Regions from separate parts of the Ralstonia edaphi genome, predicted to be linked through region 2. Evidence: riboswitches for the same ligand, from Rfam matches in the RefSeq annotation. Region 2 holds a riboswitch; the other holds the start of a gene.
What was found. Region 2 has a riboswitch for glycine ahead of R2669_RS01170 (D-amino acid dehydrogenase). Riboswitches for the same ligand answer to the same signal wherever they lie in the genome.
Positions count from the first base shown of each region.

Region 1: linked by a shared signal. The riboswitch ahead of gcvT (glycine cleavage system aminomethyltransferase GcvT) and the one ahead of R2669_RS01170 (D-amino acid dehydrogenase) in region 2 are both predicted to bind glycine.

Region 1 covers NZ_CATWHI010000014.1:1,080-9,050, reverse strand. The annotation lists gene R2669_RS24765 (L-serine ammonia-lyase) at 1-739, opposite strand, end outside; gene gcvP (aminomethyl-transferring glycine dehydrogenase) at 889-3,828, opposite strand; gene gcvH (glycine cleavage system protein GcvH) at 3,897-4,277, opposite strand; gene gcvT (glycine cleavage system aminomethyltransferase GcvT) at 4,325-5,452, opposite strand; glycine riboswitch at 5,582-5,709, opposite strand; glycine riboswitch at 5,722-5,819, opposite strand; gene R2669_RS24745 (hypothetical protein) at 6,220-6,546, opposite strand; gene R2669_RS24740 (UvrD-helicase domain-containing protein) at 6,820-7,971, shown strand, end outside.
Region 2 covers NZ_CATWHI010000001.1:243,427-251,397, reverse strand. The annotation lists gene R2669_RS01180 (bifunctional sugar phosphate isomerase/epimerase/4-hydroxyphenylpyruvate dioxygenase family protein) at 1-538, shown strand, start outside; gene R2669_RS01175 (porin) at 660-1,724, shown strand; gene R2669_RS01170 (D-amino acid dehydrogenase) at 1,794-3,047, opposite strand; glycine riboswitch at 3,193-3,298, opposite strand; gene eutC (ethanolamine ammonia-lyase subunit EutC) at 3,363-4,163, opposite strand; gene R2669_RS01160 (ethanolamine ammonia-lyase subunit EutB) at 4,184-5,566, opposite strand; gene chrA (chromate efflux transporter) at 5,691-6,926, shown strand; gene dbpA (ATP-dependent RNA helicase DbpA) at 6,952-7,971, opposite strand, start outside.

The sequences.
Region 1 (7,971 bases), on a different contig from region 2:
ACAGCTCCGCCGCGCGGCGACGCACGTGGAACGGGCCCGGCAGTTCGCCTTCGGTGCGGCAGCCGCGCGACACGCACGCCTGCATCACGTGCCAGATGTTGAGCAGGCCGGCGCGCACTTCGGCTTCGGTGCGCCACGTCAATTCGTTTTCGAGCATCAGGCGGGCAATGGACTTGCCCGTCGATTCGCACATCGCCAGCAATTCCTTGCCGCTGCGGAACGGATGCGGCAACTGGTCGTGCGCGGCCAGCACTTGCGTATTCGGCGCACCGGCCGTGACGACAAAGCCGCCGCCCACCGACAGGTAGCGCGCCTCGCGCAGCCGCTCGCCGGCCGCATCGAAGGCATGGAACTTCATGCCGTTCGGGTGCTCGGCCATCGCCTCGCGGCGATAGAAGGCGATGTGCTCCTTCTCGGTGAAGCGCACCGGGTGGCGGCCCAGCAGCGACAGCGACTGCGAGGCGCGCAGCGCCGCCAGCTTGTCTTCGATGGTGTCGGGGTCGATGGTGTCCGGCGCCTCGCCCATCAGCCCGAGGATGACGCCGCGATCGGTGCCGTGGCCCTTGCCGGTGGCGCCGAGCGAGCCGTACAACTCGACGCGCACGCTGGCGACTTGCGGCATCAGGCCGTCGGCTTCGAGGCCCGAGGCGAACATCAGCGCGGCGCGCATCGGCCCGACGGTGTGCGAGCTGGACGGGCCGATGCCGATCTTGAAGAGGTCGAAAACAGAAACAGCCATGGGGTAAGGCTCCGGGGGGCGTTTTGCAAAAGGGGCGAGTCGGCTTGTGGCCGCCCGCGTTCGGGTTGTTCAGACGCAAACGGCCGCCCCGTGGTGCGAGGCGGCCGCCTGAGGCGCGGCGCGATGGCAATCGCGCTGGGTCGCCGGCTTTAGTCTTGCGCGTACTCGCTCATCGGCACGCAGGCGCAGAACAGGTTGCGGTCGCCGTAGACGTTGTCGGCGCGGCCAACCGGCGGCCAGTACTTGCGTGCGCGCAGCGATGCCACCGGGTAGGCGGCCTGCTCACGCGTGTACTTGTGCGACCAGTCATCGGCCATCACCACGGCTGCGGTGTGCGGCGCGTGCTTGAGCGGATTGTCTTCGCGGTCGAATTCGCCCGAGATCACCTTGTCGACTTCGCCGCGGATGGCGATCATCGCGTCGATGAAGCGGTCGAGTTCCACCTTCGGCTCGCTTTCGGTCGGCTCGATCATCAGCGTGCCCGGCACCGGGAAGCTCATCGTCGGTGCGTGGAAGCCGAAGTCCATCAGCCGCTTGGCGATGTCTTCGTTGCTGATGCCCGATTCCTTCTGCAGCGGACGGATGTCGAGAATGCACTCGTGGGCCACCAGGCCGTGCGCGCCCGTGTACAGCACCGGGTAGTACGGCGCGAGACGCTTGGCCACGTAGTTGGCCGACAGGATGGCCGTCTCGGTGGCGGCGGTCAGGCCCGCGGCGCCCATCATCGCGATGTACATCCACGAGATCGGCAGGATCGACGCCGAGCCGAACGCCGACGCCGACACGTTACCGATGTTTTTGCTCGCGTCTTCACCGGAAGCCGCGCGCCCCGGGAGGAACGGCGCGAGGTGCGCACCCACGGCCACCGGACCAACGCCCGGGCCGCCGCCGCCGTGCGGAATGCAGAACGTCTTGTGCAGGTTCAGGTGCGAGACGTCGCCGCCGAAGTGGCCCGGCGCGGCGGTGCCGACCATGGCGTTCATGTTGGCGCCGTCCACGTACACCTGGCCGCCGTGGCTGTGCACGATTTCGCAGACGCGCTTCACGCCTTCCTCGAACACGCCGTGCGTGGACGGGTAGGTGATCATGATCGCCGCGAGGTTCTTGCTGTGTTCGGCCGCCTTCTTCTCCAGGTCGGCCAGATCGACGTTGCCGCGCTCATCGCAGGCCACGACGACCACCTGCATGCCGGCCATCTGCGCCGATGCGGGGTTCGTACCGTGCGCCGACGACGGGATCAGGCACACGTTGCGGTGCGCTTCGCCACGGCTGGCGTGGTAGGCGTGGATGATCAGCAGACCGGCGTATTCGCCCTGCGAGCCGGCATTCGGCTGCAGGCTCACGGCGGCGTAGCCGGTGGCGGCGCACAGCATCTGCTCGAGCTGGTCGATCATCTCGCGGTAGCCGACAGTCTGGTCGGCGGGCGCGAACGGGTGGATGTTCGAAAACTCGGGCCACGTCACCGGCAGCATTTCTGCGGTGGCGTTGAGCTTCATCGTGCACGAGCCCAGCGGGATCATCGTGCGGTCGAGCGCGAGATCCTTGTCGGCGAGACTGCGCAGGTAGCGCAGCATTTCGTGCTCGGAGTGGTGCGCGTTGAACACCGGGTGCGTCAGGTACGCGCTCTGGCGGATGAGCGAGGCCGGATACGCATCGGCGACGCCCGCTTCGGTCTGGTCGAAGTCCGGCGCGCTCGCGTGGGCGGCATGCGCGAAGACTTCCCACAGCGCCACGACATCGGCGCGCGTGACGGTCTCGTCCAGCGAGATGCCCAGTCGCGCGTCGTCGATCTGGCGCAGGTTGATGCCGCGCGCCTGCGCAGCGATGTGCAGGTTGGCGGTGCGCGGGCCGGTGGCGACGGTCAGCGTGTCGAAGAAGGCATCGGCTTCCAGCGTGTAGCCGATCGCGCGCAGGCCGGCGGCCAGCGTGGCGGTCAGGCGGTGCACGCGCTGGGCGATGCGCTTCAGGCCTTGCGGGCCGTGGTAGACGGCGTACATCGACGCCATCACGCCCAGCAGCACCTGCGCGGTACAGATGTTCGAGGTGGCCTTCTCGCGGCGGATGTGCTGCTCGCGCGTTTGCAGCGCGAGGCGGTAGGCCGGGTTGCCTTGCGCATCGATCGTCACGCCGACCAGTCGGCCCGGCATCGAGCGCTTGAACGCATCGCGCACGGCCATGTAGCCGGCGTGCGGGCCGCCGAAACCGAACGGCACGCCAAAGCGTTGCGTGTTGCCGATCACCACGTCGGCGCCCCATTCGCCCGGCGCGGCCAGCAGCGTGAGCGCCAGCAGGTCAGCCGCGGCAACCACCAGGCCGCCGGCGGCGTGCACGGCGTCCGTCAGCGCCTGGTAGGTCGCCAGATCGCCCAGCAGCGCACCGTTGGCGCCCGGGTATTGCAGCAGCACACCGAACGCGTCGTGCTTGGCAGCGTCGGCCGCCGGCCCGGTCACCACTTGCACGCCGATCGGCTCGGCGCGGGTGCGCACGACTTCCAGCGTTTGCGGCAGCACGTCGTCTGCCACGAAGAACACGGTCGACTTCGACTTGCCGATGCGCTGCAGCAGCGTCATGGCTTCAGCCGCGGCGGTCGCTTCGTCCAGCATCGACGCATTGGCGATGTCCATCGCCGTCAGGTCGATCACCATCTGCTGGAAATTCAGCATCGCTTCCAGACGGCCCTGCGAGATTTCCGGCTGATACGGCGTGTAGGCCGTGTACCAGGCGGGGTTTTCGAGGATGTTGCGCAGGATGACGCCCGGCGTGTGCGTGCCGTAATAGCCCTGGCCGATCAGGCTCTTGACCACGCGGTTCTGCCCGGCGATGCCGCGCAGCTTGGCGAGGGCCGCTTCTTCGGTCAGGGGCTGCGTGAATTCGCCCAGCGGCATGCCGTCCTGGCGGCGGATGGCCGGTGGGATCACGGCGTCGATCAGCGCGGCGCGGCTGGTGTAGCCGAGCGTGCCGAGCATGGCGGTCTGCTCGTCGGCAGACGGGCCGATGTGGCGGTGCGCGAAGGCGTCGCGCGCCTCCAGGTCAGCCAACGTCGGGCGTTCGGCGGCAAGCGCCGAGGAAGCGGGGTGCGGAGCGTTCATGGCAAGGGCTCGAAATTCAGGCAAAGCGCCAATGTGCGGGTCAGGCACATCGGCTTGGGGTGACCGGCTTAGCCGATCTTGGCTTCGTAATCAGCAGCCGACATCAGGGCGTTCACGTCGTCGGCGTTGGTCGGCTTGATCTTGAACAGCCAGGCGTCGTAGGCGCCTGCGTTCACGGATTCCGGTGCGCCGGCTGCGTCGGCGTTGTTGGCGATGATCTCGCCCGAGACGGGGGCGTAGATGTCGGAGGCAGCCTTGACCGATTCGACCACGGCAATCGCTTCGTCCTTGGCAACGGCGCGACCGGCTTCCGGCAGCTCCAGGAAGACGATGTCGCCCAGCGCGTCCTGCGCGAAGTCGGTGATGCCGATGGTCAGCGTGCCGTCGGCTTCAACGCGGATCCACTCGTCGTGTTCGGTGTACTTCAGATCGGCGGGGACGTTGCTCATGAAAGGTTTCTCCGGAAGATGGGTATTTGGGAATGCAGATTCGATGTTCAGCTGACCAGCGCCTTGCCATTGCGCACGAACGGCAGTTTAACCACAGTCGCGGTCAACTTGCGGTCGCGAATTTCGACCTGTACGTCGGTGCCGATGGCCACGTCCTTGGGCAGGCGCGCCAGTGCGATGGACAGCGACAGGCTCGGGCTGAACGTGCCGCTGGTGATCTCGCCGTCACCGGCGGCGGTGATGACTTTCTGGTGGGCGCGCAGCACGCCGCCCTTGTCGCGCAGGATCAGGCCGACGAACTGCTCGCGCTGGCCGCCGGCTTGCAGCGCGGCCTTGCCGGTGAAGTCGCGTTCGCTTTGCAGGTCGACCGTCCAGGCGAGGCCGGCGTCGAGCGGGGAAACATGCTCGTCCATGTCCTGGCCGTAGAGATTCATGCCGGCTTCCAGGCGCAGCGTGTCACGCGCGCCCAGGCCTGCCGGGCGCACGCCGGCCTGCAGCAGGCGCTCCCAGACGCCCGCGATCTGCGAGGCCGGCACGACGAGTTCGAAACCGTCTTCACCGGTGTAGCCGGTGCGGGCGACCATGACCTCGCCTACGTTTTCCACGGTGACGAAGCCCGCGTTGAACGGCTTGAGCGCATCGCCCACGGCCTGCGTGCCGGGCAGCGCGGCGTAGGTCTTGGCGCGCGCGTTCGGGCCCTGCACGGCCAGGATGCCCAGCGGCTCGGCGCCCGCATTGTTGTCGGAGCGGCGCGGCGTGATGGTCACGTCGGTGCCGGCGGCGGCGTTCTGCGCGACGATCCACTCCAGGTCGGTCGGTGCCGTGCCGGCGTTGACCACCAGGCGGAACCAGTCTTCGCGGAAGAAGTAGACGATCAGGTCGTCGATCACGCCGCCCTTGGGGTTCAGCATGCAGCTGTAGAGCGCCTTGCCGGGCGTCTGCAGCTTGTCGACGTTGTTGGCGAGCAGCCCACGCAGGAAATCGCGCACGCGCGCGCCGGTGAGGTCGACCACGCACATATGCGAGACGTCGAAGATGCCGGCATCTTGGCGCACGGCGTGGTGCTCTTCGATCTGGGAGCCGTAGTTGACGGGCATGTCCCAGCCGCCAAAGTCGACCATGCGGGCGCCCAGCGAGCGGTGGATGGCATTGAGCGGCGTGTGTTGGAGCGTCATGGAATCTCTCGGCTGAGTGCGCCGCCGTGGCTTGGGCGCGGCGCATGGATCGGGAACCAGAAAAGCAAAAAGGCCACCCGCGCAGCCTGATCCCTCATGGTGACGCCATGAAGATCAACAAGCTGCGCAGATGGCCCCTCTGTCCTTGGTACCTGAGAGATTGCGAAGCGGTGCGCATAGCGGTGCGCGCCGTTCGTGAGCCCCTTCGGTGGGCGCCCGCAGTGGTCGTGCGGCGCCAGCTCTCCAGAGTGCGGTCGGACGCATGTCCGCCGATCCGCCCGGTCCTGGATGCCTGAGAGTTTTCGGGTGCTACCCCTTCGGCGGCGCCTTGCCGTGTACGGCGGGCACGCTCTCCCGGATGGATGGGCGGAATTTACGGAAGGGGGATGGGATTGTCAATTGGGGTGGACTTGGCGGTTTCGGGTTGGGGGGAGGGCTGGATTTTTTGTGCTTGTGGTCCATCCCCCTTTCGTTCCCTGCCGGGACCGACTTACTTTTCTTTGTCTTGCCAAAGAAAAGTAAGCAAAAGAAAGGCGCGCCCGAGATGGCGGAAGACTCCTTGAATTTATGTCGCAGGGAGGGGAAGGGAAAAACTCGCTTCGCTCAGACAGTTTCCCTTCCTTTTTCCTCCCTGCAACAGAAATTCAAGGCGCCATCTAGGGCAGGAACGTCAAAGGCCAAAGACAACGGCCACACCGTCGGGGCGCGGGCGGGAGCGCCTTGTTCGGGTGTGGTCGGAGTGCGGGTGTGGCTGCTCTTGCTTTGACTTACTTGCCGATTTGGCGGCTGACTTGGTTTTCCTGCTGGTTCAGCGTGCGCTGTTCCTGTTTGGTGATGTGCCCACCGTTTTGGGCGGCCATGTCACGCTCTTCCTGGCGAATCTGGCGGTCTTCCTTGTGCAGCTGGCGCGCCTGGCTCTTGGTGATTTCGCCTTCCTTCACTTCGTTGTGGATGCGCTTGTTCTGGTTGGCGAGGCGGTGGTTGACCTCGGCGCGGCGCGGGTGGTCCTTTTGCCATTGCGTCTGGGCGAAGGCGCCCGTGGTGGCAGACAGGGCGACGGCGCTGATGGCCAGGGCTTTGACGATGCGGTTCATGGTGCGTTCTCCGATGAGCGGCCGACCGATTCAGCCGCTGTCCCGTCCATAACGGCGTGCTGAGGAGCGCCGTGTACGGCGTTCGTGTAACGGCGCGTAAGCGATGTAACGCCCCTGCGAAAAGGGAGGGGCGCAAACGCATACGGTGCGGTATCGGGCACCTCCGCTGGCGCCCCGGTGAAGGGTTTGCCATCTGCTCAATCGACGCAAAAGCGCCGTGCTACCATCGCCCTCCGCTGTCGTTCCCGCCTGCTTTTTCTTCCGCCTGTCCCCATGTCTTCCGGTCTCGCCCACGGGCTCAATGCAGCCCAATCCGAAGCTGTGCACTACCTCGACGGCCCATGCCTGGTGCTCGCGGGGGCGGGCTCGGGCAAGACGCGCGTGATCACGCAGAAGATCGCGCACCTGATCCTCGACAAGGGCTTCGAGCCCAAGCACATCGCCGCCGTTACGTTTACCAACAAGGCGGCCAAGGAAATGCAGGAGCGCGTGGCCAAGCTGATGGACGGCAAGACACGCGAAGACGGCAAGCGCATTCCCATCAAGCAGTTGACGGTCTGTACGTTCCACTCCCTTGGCGTGCAGATATTGCGCGCCGAGGCTGAACACGTCGGCCTCAAGCCGCGTTTCTCGATCATGGATTCCGACGATTGCTTCGGCATGATCCAAGAGCAACTCGCGACGACCGACAAGCAGCTGATCCGCCGCGTGCAGAGCACGATCTCGCTGTGGAAGAACGGTCTCGTCGATCCGGACACCGCGATTGCCGAGGCGCTCGCCAACAACAACGTCGACGACCACCAGGCTGCGCTCGTCTACCGCAACTACGTCGCGACGCTGCATGCGTATCAGGCGGTGGATTTTGACGACCTCATCCGCATTCCCGCCGAGCTGTTCGCGCGCAATGAAGACGTGCGCCTGAAGTGGCAGAACCGCCTGCGTTACTTCCTCGTCGATGAATACCAGGACACCAACGCCTGCCAGTATCAGCTGCTGAAGCTGCTCGCGGGCGGTTCGCACCTGCGGGCGCCGGCCTTCACGGCGGTGGGCGACGACGACCAGGCCATCTACGGCTGGCGCGGCGCGACGCTCGACAACCTCAAGCTGCTGCAGACGGATTTCCCGAACCTGAAGGTGATCAAGCTGGAGCAGAACTACCGCTCCACCGTGCGCATCCTGAACGCCGCGAACGCAGTCATCGCGCAGAACCCGAAGCTGTTCGAGAAGACGCTGTGGAGCGAGCACGGCATGGGCGATGCCATCAACGTGACCAGCGCGAATGACGAAGAACACGAAGCCGAAAGCGTCGTCTTCAAGCTGTCCGCCCACAAGTTCGAGCGCCGCGCGCAGTTTCGCGATTACGCGATCCTGTATCGCGGCAACTTTCAGGCGCGCCTGTTCGAGCAGATCCTGCGCCGAGAGCGC
Region 2 (7,971 bases):
CTTCGTGCTGTTCTACCGCGCCATCTTTGGCATGCACGCTGAAGCGATGCAGGAGATTGCCGACCCGTACGGTCTCGTGAAGAGCCGGGCCATGGTGAGCCCCGATCGCAACGTGCGGATTCCGCTCAGCGTGTCGGAAAGCGGGCGTACGGCCACCGGCCGGTTCATTGCCGCCTACGCGGGCTCGGGCGTGCATCACATTGCCTTGCGCACCGAGCGGCTGTTCGAAACCATTGAAGCCATCGACCGCGGTGCCGCACGTCTGCAGCACGTGCCGGAGAACTACTACGACGACGTCGCTGCCCGGCTCGGGCTCGACGATGCACTGGTCACGCGCCTGCACGACGACGGCCTGCTCTACGACCGCGACCCGCACGGCGATTTTCTGCACACCTACACCGAACCGTTTCGCGAGCGCTTCTTCTTCGAGCTTGTCCAGCGCAACGGCTACCTCGGCTACGGCGCCGCAAACGCCGCCGTGCGCATGGCGGTGCAGGCGCAACTGAGCCGAGGCGCCACCACTGCGGCTGACCACTGAGTCACGAGAATTCTGGCGCTCACGGTTGTGCGGCCGTGCGCGCTATCCACGCAACACCGCGGTTGCCCGGACAGCCGTCGCACATCCATACCCATCACACCAAAGAGGAGACAAGGGAGCCATGAACAAGACAATGATTGCCGCATTGGTGCTCGGAGCCACGAGCGTGCCAGCGGCAGCGCAAACCGCGAGCGGTGTCACGCTCTATGGGCTGATCGACACCACGATCCGCTACAGCACGCACGAAAACGCGGCAGGCAACAGCAATCTGCAGATGATGGACGGCGTGCTGACCGGCAGCCGCTGGGGCCTGCGCGGCACCGAAGATCTGGGCGGCGGCACCAAGGCCATGTTCATCCTCGAATCGGGCTTCTTCCCCGATACCGGCGGCAGCCAGCAGGGCGGACGTCTGTTTGGGCGCACCGCGGTGGTGGGCCTGGAGGGCGACTACGGCAAGCTGTACCTGGGACGCCAATACACGCTGGCGCATGAAGTGCTGTCTTCGTATGAGGCGATGGCGTTCGCCAACAACTCCATCGTCGGCTATCAAGGCGGCAACTACACCGGCCTGCGTTACGACAACACGGTCAAATACATCAAGTCGTTCGGCGGCCTGCAGCTTGCCGGCGCATGGACGTTTGGCGAGGCGGCTGGCAGCTTCAGCAAGAGTTCGGCCGGCGCCGGCTCGATCGTCTACAGCATGGGGCCGGCTGAAGTGGGCGCCGTGTACCAGGTCACGCGCGATGTGTCATCGGCGTTCTTCGGGGCGGTGCCGGCAGCGCAGGCCAGCAAGCAGACGGTCTGGGGTTTTGGCGGCAAGCTCGATACGTCGATTGCCACGTGGTACCTCGGCTATACGAACAGCCGTCTCGACGTGGCCGACTACAAGAACCAGGCCGCCTATGTTGGTGCAAAGGTGCCGATCTCCGGCGCACTGAGCTTCATCGGCACCGTGCAGTACGACTGGATGAAACATCTTGATGCCAGCGGTAAGCGCCTGACCACCGCTGGCATGCTCGACTACGCCTTCAGCAAGCGCACCGACGTCTACGCCGAAGTGGACTACACCCGCCTGCAGGGCGCCTGGGTTGCCCTGAACAGCGCGGCCGCATTCAACAATTCGGGCAACACGTATGGCAACAACTCGCGGTTGGGCGTGATGCTGGGCGTGCGGCACAAGTTCTGATCGCTTGGTTCATTCCCGCAATGAAAAAAAGCCCGCCAGTGTTCCGGCGGGCTTTTTTTCATGCTGCGATCAATGCAGCGGGCAATCTCGCGAGATCACCTCGCCCACCATGGCAGCGGTCGCGCCAGACAGCGTCCAGCCCAGATGCCCGTGGCCCGTGTTGTAGAACACGCGCGCGTGCCGCCCACGGCCGACGCGCGGCATCATGTCCGGCATCATCGGGCGTAAGCCGGCCCATGGCACCACGCGCGACGTGCCAATCGCAAAGTTGCGGCGCGTCCAGGCCACCAGCGGTTCGATGCGGTCGGCGCGGATGTCGCGATTGTAGCCATTGAACTCTGCCGTACCGGCCACGCGGAAGCGGCCCGCGCCCAGCCGGCTTGTCACGATCTTTGCGCTCTCATCGAGCAGGCTGACCCACGGCGCGCCTTGCACGCTGGCATCGTCGTCCAGGTGGACCGTGATCGAATAGCCCTTGACCGGATACACGTTGATGCGATCGCCCACCAGTTGTGCGATATGCCGGCTGCCCACGCCTGCGCACACGACCATCGCATCTGCGGCAAGGTCCTGTACGACATTCGCCGAGCTGGTGGAAAGGCGGTCATCGAGTGTGGTTTGCAACAGCAGGCGCACGCCGCTTTCGGTGGTTTCCACACCGCGCACATCCACGCCGTGCATGAACCGCACGCCGCGCTTCTCACACGCCTGCGCCAGGCCACGCGTGAACTTGTGGATGTCGCCCGTGGCGTCGGATGCGGTGAAGTAGCCGCCGTAGTAGTTGCCGCGCAGCGTCGGCTCAATGGCGGCAATCTCCTCGGGGCTCACGGCGTGGCGCTCAAGCCCGCCGGCGACGAGCAGGGCGTTGGCCTTGCCTGCTGCCGCAAAGCTGGCCTTGTCGTGATAGACGTGCAGGATGCCGCGCTTCTGCAGGTCGAAATCGATCTGCTCCCGTTCGGCCATCGCAAACAGATGCTTGCGTGCCTCGATGGCCATGCGGGTGGTTTCGATGGTGTTGCGGCGGTAGTGCGCGATGCTGGCGACGAACTCGCCGATCCACGAATACTTGTGCCACGAGGGCTTGGGGTTGAGCAGCAGCGGAGCGTCGTTGCGCAGCATCCATTTGATGCCCTTGAGCAGCGTGCCGGTGCTGTTCCAGACTTCAGCGTTGCTGGCGGAAAGCTGGCCGCCGTTGGCGAACGAGGTTTCCATGGCCGGATACAGGTGGCGGTCGAGCACCGTGACCTGATAGCCGAGTTGCGAAAGCGTGTAAGCGGTAGTGACGCCAGATATGCCGGCGCCGACGATGACGATGTGCGTCATGGCGGTCCCTATGGAGTGATGTCATGACCGGACGATCCGGTCGGCTCACCCCATCTGTCTTGGGACCTGAGAGCTTGGGCATCAGCAGCGCTGGCGCCTTCCCCTTCGGTGGGCGCGCGCGTGCACGCCTCTCTCCAGATTCGCAGTCGACGCCACAGTCCTTTTGCCTGAGAGTTTCCGGGGTGGTTGCTCCATCGGCGCCGGGCGTTACGCGTATGCGCGTTGGGCCCGGTCTCTCCTGCGGCGTGTTGCAGCTGTCGTTGGTACGTCAGCCGCGCCTGCGTGCTGCCGGTGTGGGCAGCGGGAGGGAGTGTGTCATGGGTTCTGACGTTCGGCAAGTCGGGCTGTACCCGAGGCAACAGCAGAAACGGGTGGGGTGTCGTCCTTCAGGTCGACGCCGCTGCGGCCGAGCGCCAACGCGCCGTTGAGCAGGAACACCAGCCGGCTCGCCGCCTGGTCATAGGTCAGGCCTGCCGGCCGCACATTGGAAATGCAATTGCGCTCCGCATCGGAGCGGCCAACACGCGGCGCGTAGGTCAGGTAAATGCCTAGGCTGTCAGGCGAACTCAGCCCCGGTCGCTCACCGATCAGCATCACCACCTGCCGCGCGCCCAGCAGCGCACCGATCTCATCCCCCAGCGCAACGCGGGACTGCTCGGCGATAACCACGGGCCCGATCGACCAGTCGCACGGCAGACGCTCGCGCACGCTGCACAGCAGGGGCACGGCATGGCTCTGCACCGCCAATGCGGAGAGCCCGTCTGCAATCACGAAAACAACGTCGAATGGCTGTGCTGGCCGCAACGCGCCGAGTTTTGCGCGGCTCGCATCGTCAAGGCGGCGGCCAAGGTCGGGACGGCGCAGATACTGGGCGCGATCGGCGGCCGCACTGTGGGCCGTCACCGCCGTGAAACCCGCTTCCCCAAGTACTGCCGCCACCGCGGCGCTATCGAGCGGCAGGTGCACGGCATCGCGCGCCTGGGCATGCGCCACGCCAAAGGCGAGCACGGCGTCGGTGGTCTGGCTGTTGCCGGCGCGGCCCAGCGCGATTCGGGCGTCAGTGAAGGCACGCAGATGCGTCCACGGATTCAGCTGACCCAGCGTGTGTTTTGGCATGTTCGGCTTCCTCAGGGATTTCACAGCGCGTGAGCCAACTGCAGCAGCGGTTGCCGCGCCGTCGCGTCTTGCAGGCGGCCGGCAGCATCGACGATGCCCATGCCTTGCAGCCACGCCTCGAACTCCGGTGCGGGCCGCAGGCCGAGTGTGTCGCGCAGATAAAGCGCGTCATGAAACGACGTGCTCTGGTAGTTCAGCATGATGTCGTCAGCGCCCGGCACGCCCATGATGAATTGGACGCCCGCCACGCCAAACAGCGTCAGCAGTGTATCCATGTCGTCCTGATCGGCCTCTGCGTGGTTGGTGTAGCAGACGTCGCAGCCCATCGGCAGGCCCATCAGCTTGCCGCAGAAGTGGTCTTCCAATCCGGCGCGGATGATCTGCTTGCCGTCATAGAGATACTCCGGGCCGATGAAGCCGACGACCGTATTCACCAGCAAGGGCGAGAACGCCCGCGCTACGGCATAGGCCCGCGCTTCCATCGTTTGCTGATCGACGCCGTGGTGCGCGTTGGCCGACAGCGCGCTGCCCTGGCCGGTCTCGAAATACATCACGTTGTTGCCAACCGTGCCGCGCGAGAGGCTTTGCGCTGCGTCATGGGCTTCGCCCAGCAATGCGAGGCTGATGCCGAACCCCGCATTGGCTTGCTCGCTGCCAGCCACCGACTGGAATACCAAGTCGACCGGGGCGCCCTGGTCAATGGCGCGCACCGTGTTCGTCACGTGGGTCAGCACGCACGACTGCGTGGGAATGGCGTAGCGGTTGCGCAGCTCATCCACCAGTTGCAGCAGCGAAACGATGGCGCCGAGATTGTCCCCGGCAGGGTTGATGCCGATGGTCGCGTCGCCGCAGCCGTAGAGGAGGCCATCGATGACCGACGCAGCAATGCCTTTGGGATCATCCGTCGGGTGATTGGGCTGCAGCCGGACTGACAACCGGCCCGGCAAACCGATGGTGTTGCGAAAGCGCGTGACCACGCGGCACTTGCGGGCCACGGCGATCAGATCCTGATTGCGCATCAGCTTGCTGACCGCGGCGGCCATTTCTGGCGTGATGCCCGCGGCGACGCTCGTCAATGTCGCGCTGTCGGTCTCGTGCAGGAGCAGCCAGTTGCGAAATTCGCCCACGGTGAGCGAGGCGATCGGCTCGAAGGCCTGTGCGTCGTGCCGATCCAGAATCAGGCGCGTGACCTCGTCGTCTTCATACGGCACCAGCGCTTGGTTGAGGAAGACCGACAGCGGCACGTCCGCCAACGCCATCCGTGCGGCCATGCGTTCGCCCTCGCTGGCCGCGGCGAGGCCCGCCAGGTAGTCGCCGGAGCGCGCCGGACTGGCTTTGGCCAGGAGCGTCTTGAGATCGTTGAACACATGGCGCTGTGCGCCAATGGTGTGGGCAAAGTGCATGATGGGATACGCGGCAGAGTCCGATGACGGTGACGGCGATGCCTATCCTGCCACTTTAGTTGCCTTCCAAGCCATGGCGGCAATGTTCTAATACGCGTTTCTCAAACATCGATATCCCGCCCCGATGACCGCTTCCGCCACACCGTCCCGCACACATCAAGCGGGCTCTGCCATGGAAGTGCTGGCGGTTTTTCTCAAGCTGGGGCTCACGAGCTTCGGCGGCCCCGTCGCGCATATCGGTTACTTCCGCCGTGAGTTCGTGGAGCGCCGGCGCTGGCTCGACGACGCAACATTCACCGATCTGGTGGGGCTGTGCCAGTTTCTGCCGGGGCCTGCCAGCAGCCAAGTCGGGTTTTCCGTCGGCTTGCTCCGGGCCGGATGGCGCGGCGGTTTGGCGGCATGGTGCGGCTTTACGCTACCTTCCGTCCTGTTGCTGCTGGCTTTTGCAATGCTCGCGCCGAGCCTGGGCGGCCCGGTCGGCGCAGGCCTGATCCACGGTTTGAAGCTCGTTGCCGTTGCGGTGGTGGCGCAGGCCGTGTGGGACATGGCGCGCAAGCTCTGTCCCGACTGGCAGCGCGCAGGCATCGCGGTGATCAGCATTGCCGTGCTTGGTGCGTTGACGACCGTCTACGCGCAACTGGTCGTGATTGCGCTGGGCGCCGTGCTGGGGCTGTTGCTGTGCCGATCGGCCCGTCCGGTGCCGGCTGGCTTGAAGGCAGGGCAGGACGGCGCATTCCGCGTGTCTCACATGGCCAGCGTCGTCAGCCTGGTGCTGTTCTGCGCGCTCCTGTTTGGGCTTCCGTTGATGACGGATCTTCATTCGTGGATGCCCGCGAAGGTGTTCGACGCGTTCTATCGTTCGGGCGCGTTGGTTTTCGGGGGCGGTCATGTCGTACTTCCGCTGCTGGAGCAGCAGACAGTCGCAACGGGCTGGGTCGCGTCAAACGATTTCCTGGCCGGCTACGGCGCCGCGCAGGCCGTGCCCGGGCCGCTATTCACCTTCGCCGCGTTCCTGGGGTGGACGATCGGCCCGGGGCTCAATCACTGGGCTGGCGCCGCGCTTGCCACGGTGGGTATTTTTCTGCCGGGCCTGCTGTTGGTCATCGCGGCGTTGCCTTACTGGCAGGCGTTGCGCGCGCGTCCTTCCATGGCGGCGCTGCTTGCGGGTGTGAATGCCGCTGTGGTGGGATTGCTGGCGTTTGCCCTTTACACGCCGGTCTGGACGAGCGCCGTGCGGTCATGGAGCGATGTTGCCGTCGCAGTGATTGCGTTCCTGCTGCTGGCGCGATGGAAAACGCCACCGTTGATCGTGGTGGCGTTGTGTGCGGCGGCGGGTGTTGCCGCTGCCATGCTGGGTTGAGGCGCTGGCGGCGCAGGGGAGGGCGTCACTCCTCCATCAGCCGGACCCTGACCTTCTTGCCCTTCACCGTCCCGGCGTTGAGCTTGCGCAGCGCGTCGCGCGCGATGCCGCGCTCGACCGCGACGTAGGTCGAAAATTCCGTCACGTTGATCTTGCCGATCTGGTCGCCGCGAAAGCCAGCGTCGCCGGTCAAGGCGCCCAGCACATCGCCGGGGCGGATCTTCTCCTTGCGTCCGCCGAGAATCTGCAGCGTTTCCATGGGCGGCAGCAGCGGCGCATCGTTGCCGGTATCAAGCTCGTCGAGCTTGTGCCATTCGACCTCGCGGCCCATCGCCTCTTCGATATTGCCGACGCGGCCCATCTCGTCCATGCTGGCGAGGCTCAGCGCCCAGCCGTTCTCGTCGGCGCGGCCTGTGCGGCCAATCCGGTGCACGTGCACTTCGGGATCGGGCGTCACGTCAACGTTGATCACCGCTTCGAGTTGCGCGATATCGAGCCCGCGCGCGGCGACGTCGGTTGCAACCAGCACCGAGCAACTGCGGTTCGCAAACTGGATCAACACCTGATCCCGCTCGCGCTGTTCGAGTTCGCCGTGCAGCGCAAGCGCGTGAATGCCCTGCGCGCGCAACACGTCGAGCAGGTCGCGGCATTGCTGCTTCGTGTTGCAGAACGCGAGCGTGCTCACCGGTCGATAGTGCTTGAGCAGCAGCCCGACCGCATGCAGCCGCTGGCTGTCGGTCACCTCGTAGAAGCGCTGGCGAATCTTGCTGTCGTCGTGGCGCTCTTGGAGTTTTACTTCTTTCGGGTTGCGCAGGATCCGCTGGCTCAGTTTGGCAATGCCTTCCGGGTACGTCGCCGAGAACAGCAGCGTTTGCCGGTCGGCCGGGCATTGCCGCACGACCGTCGCGATGTCGTCAAAGAAGCCCATGTCGAGCATGCGGTCGGCTTCGTCCAGCACGAGCGTCTTCAGTGCACCAAGCGCGAGATTGCCGCGCTCCAGATGGTCCATGATGCGGCCCGGCGTGCCGACGATGACGTGCGCGCC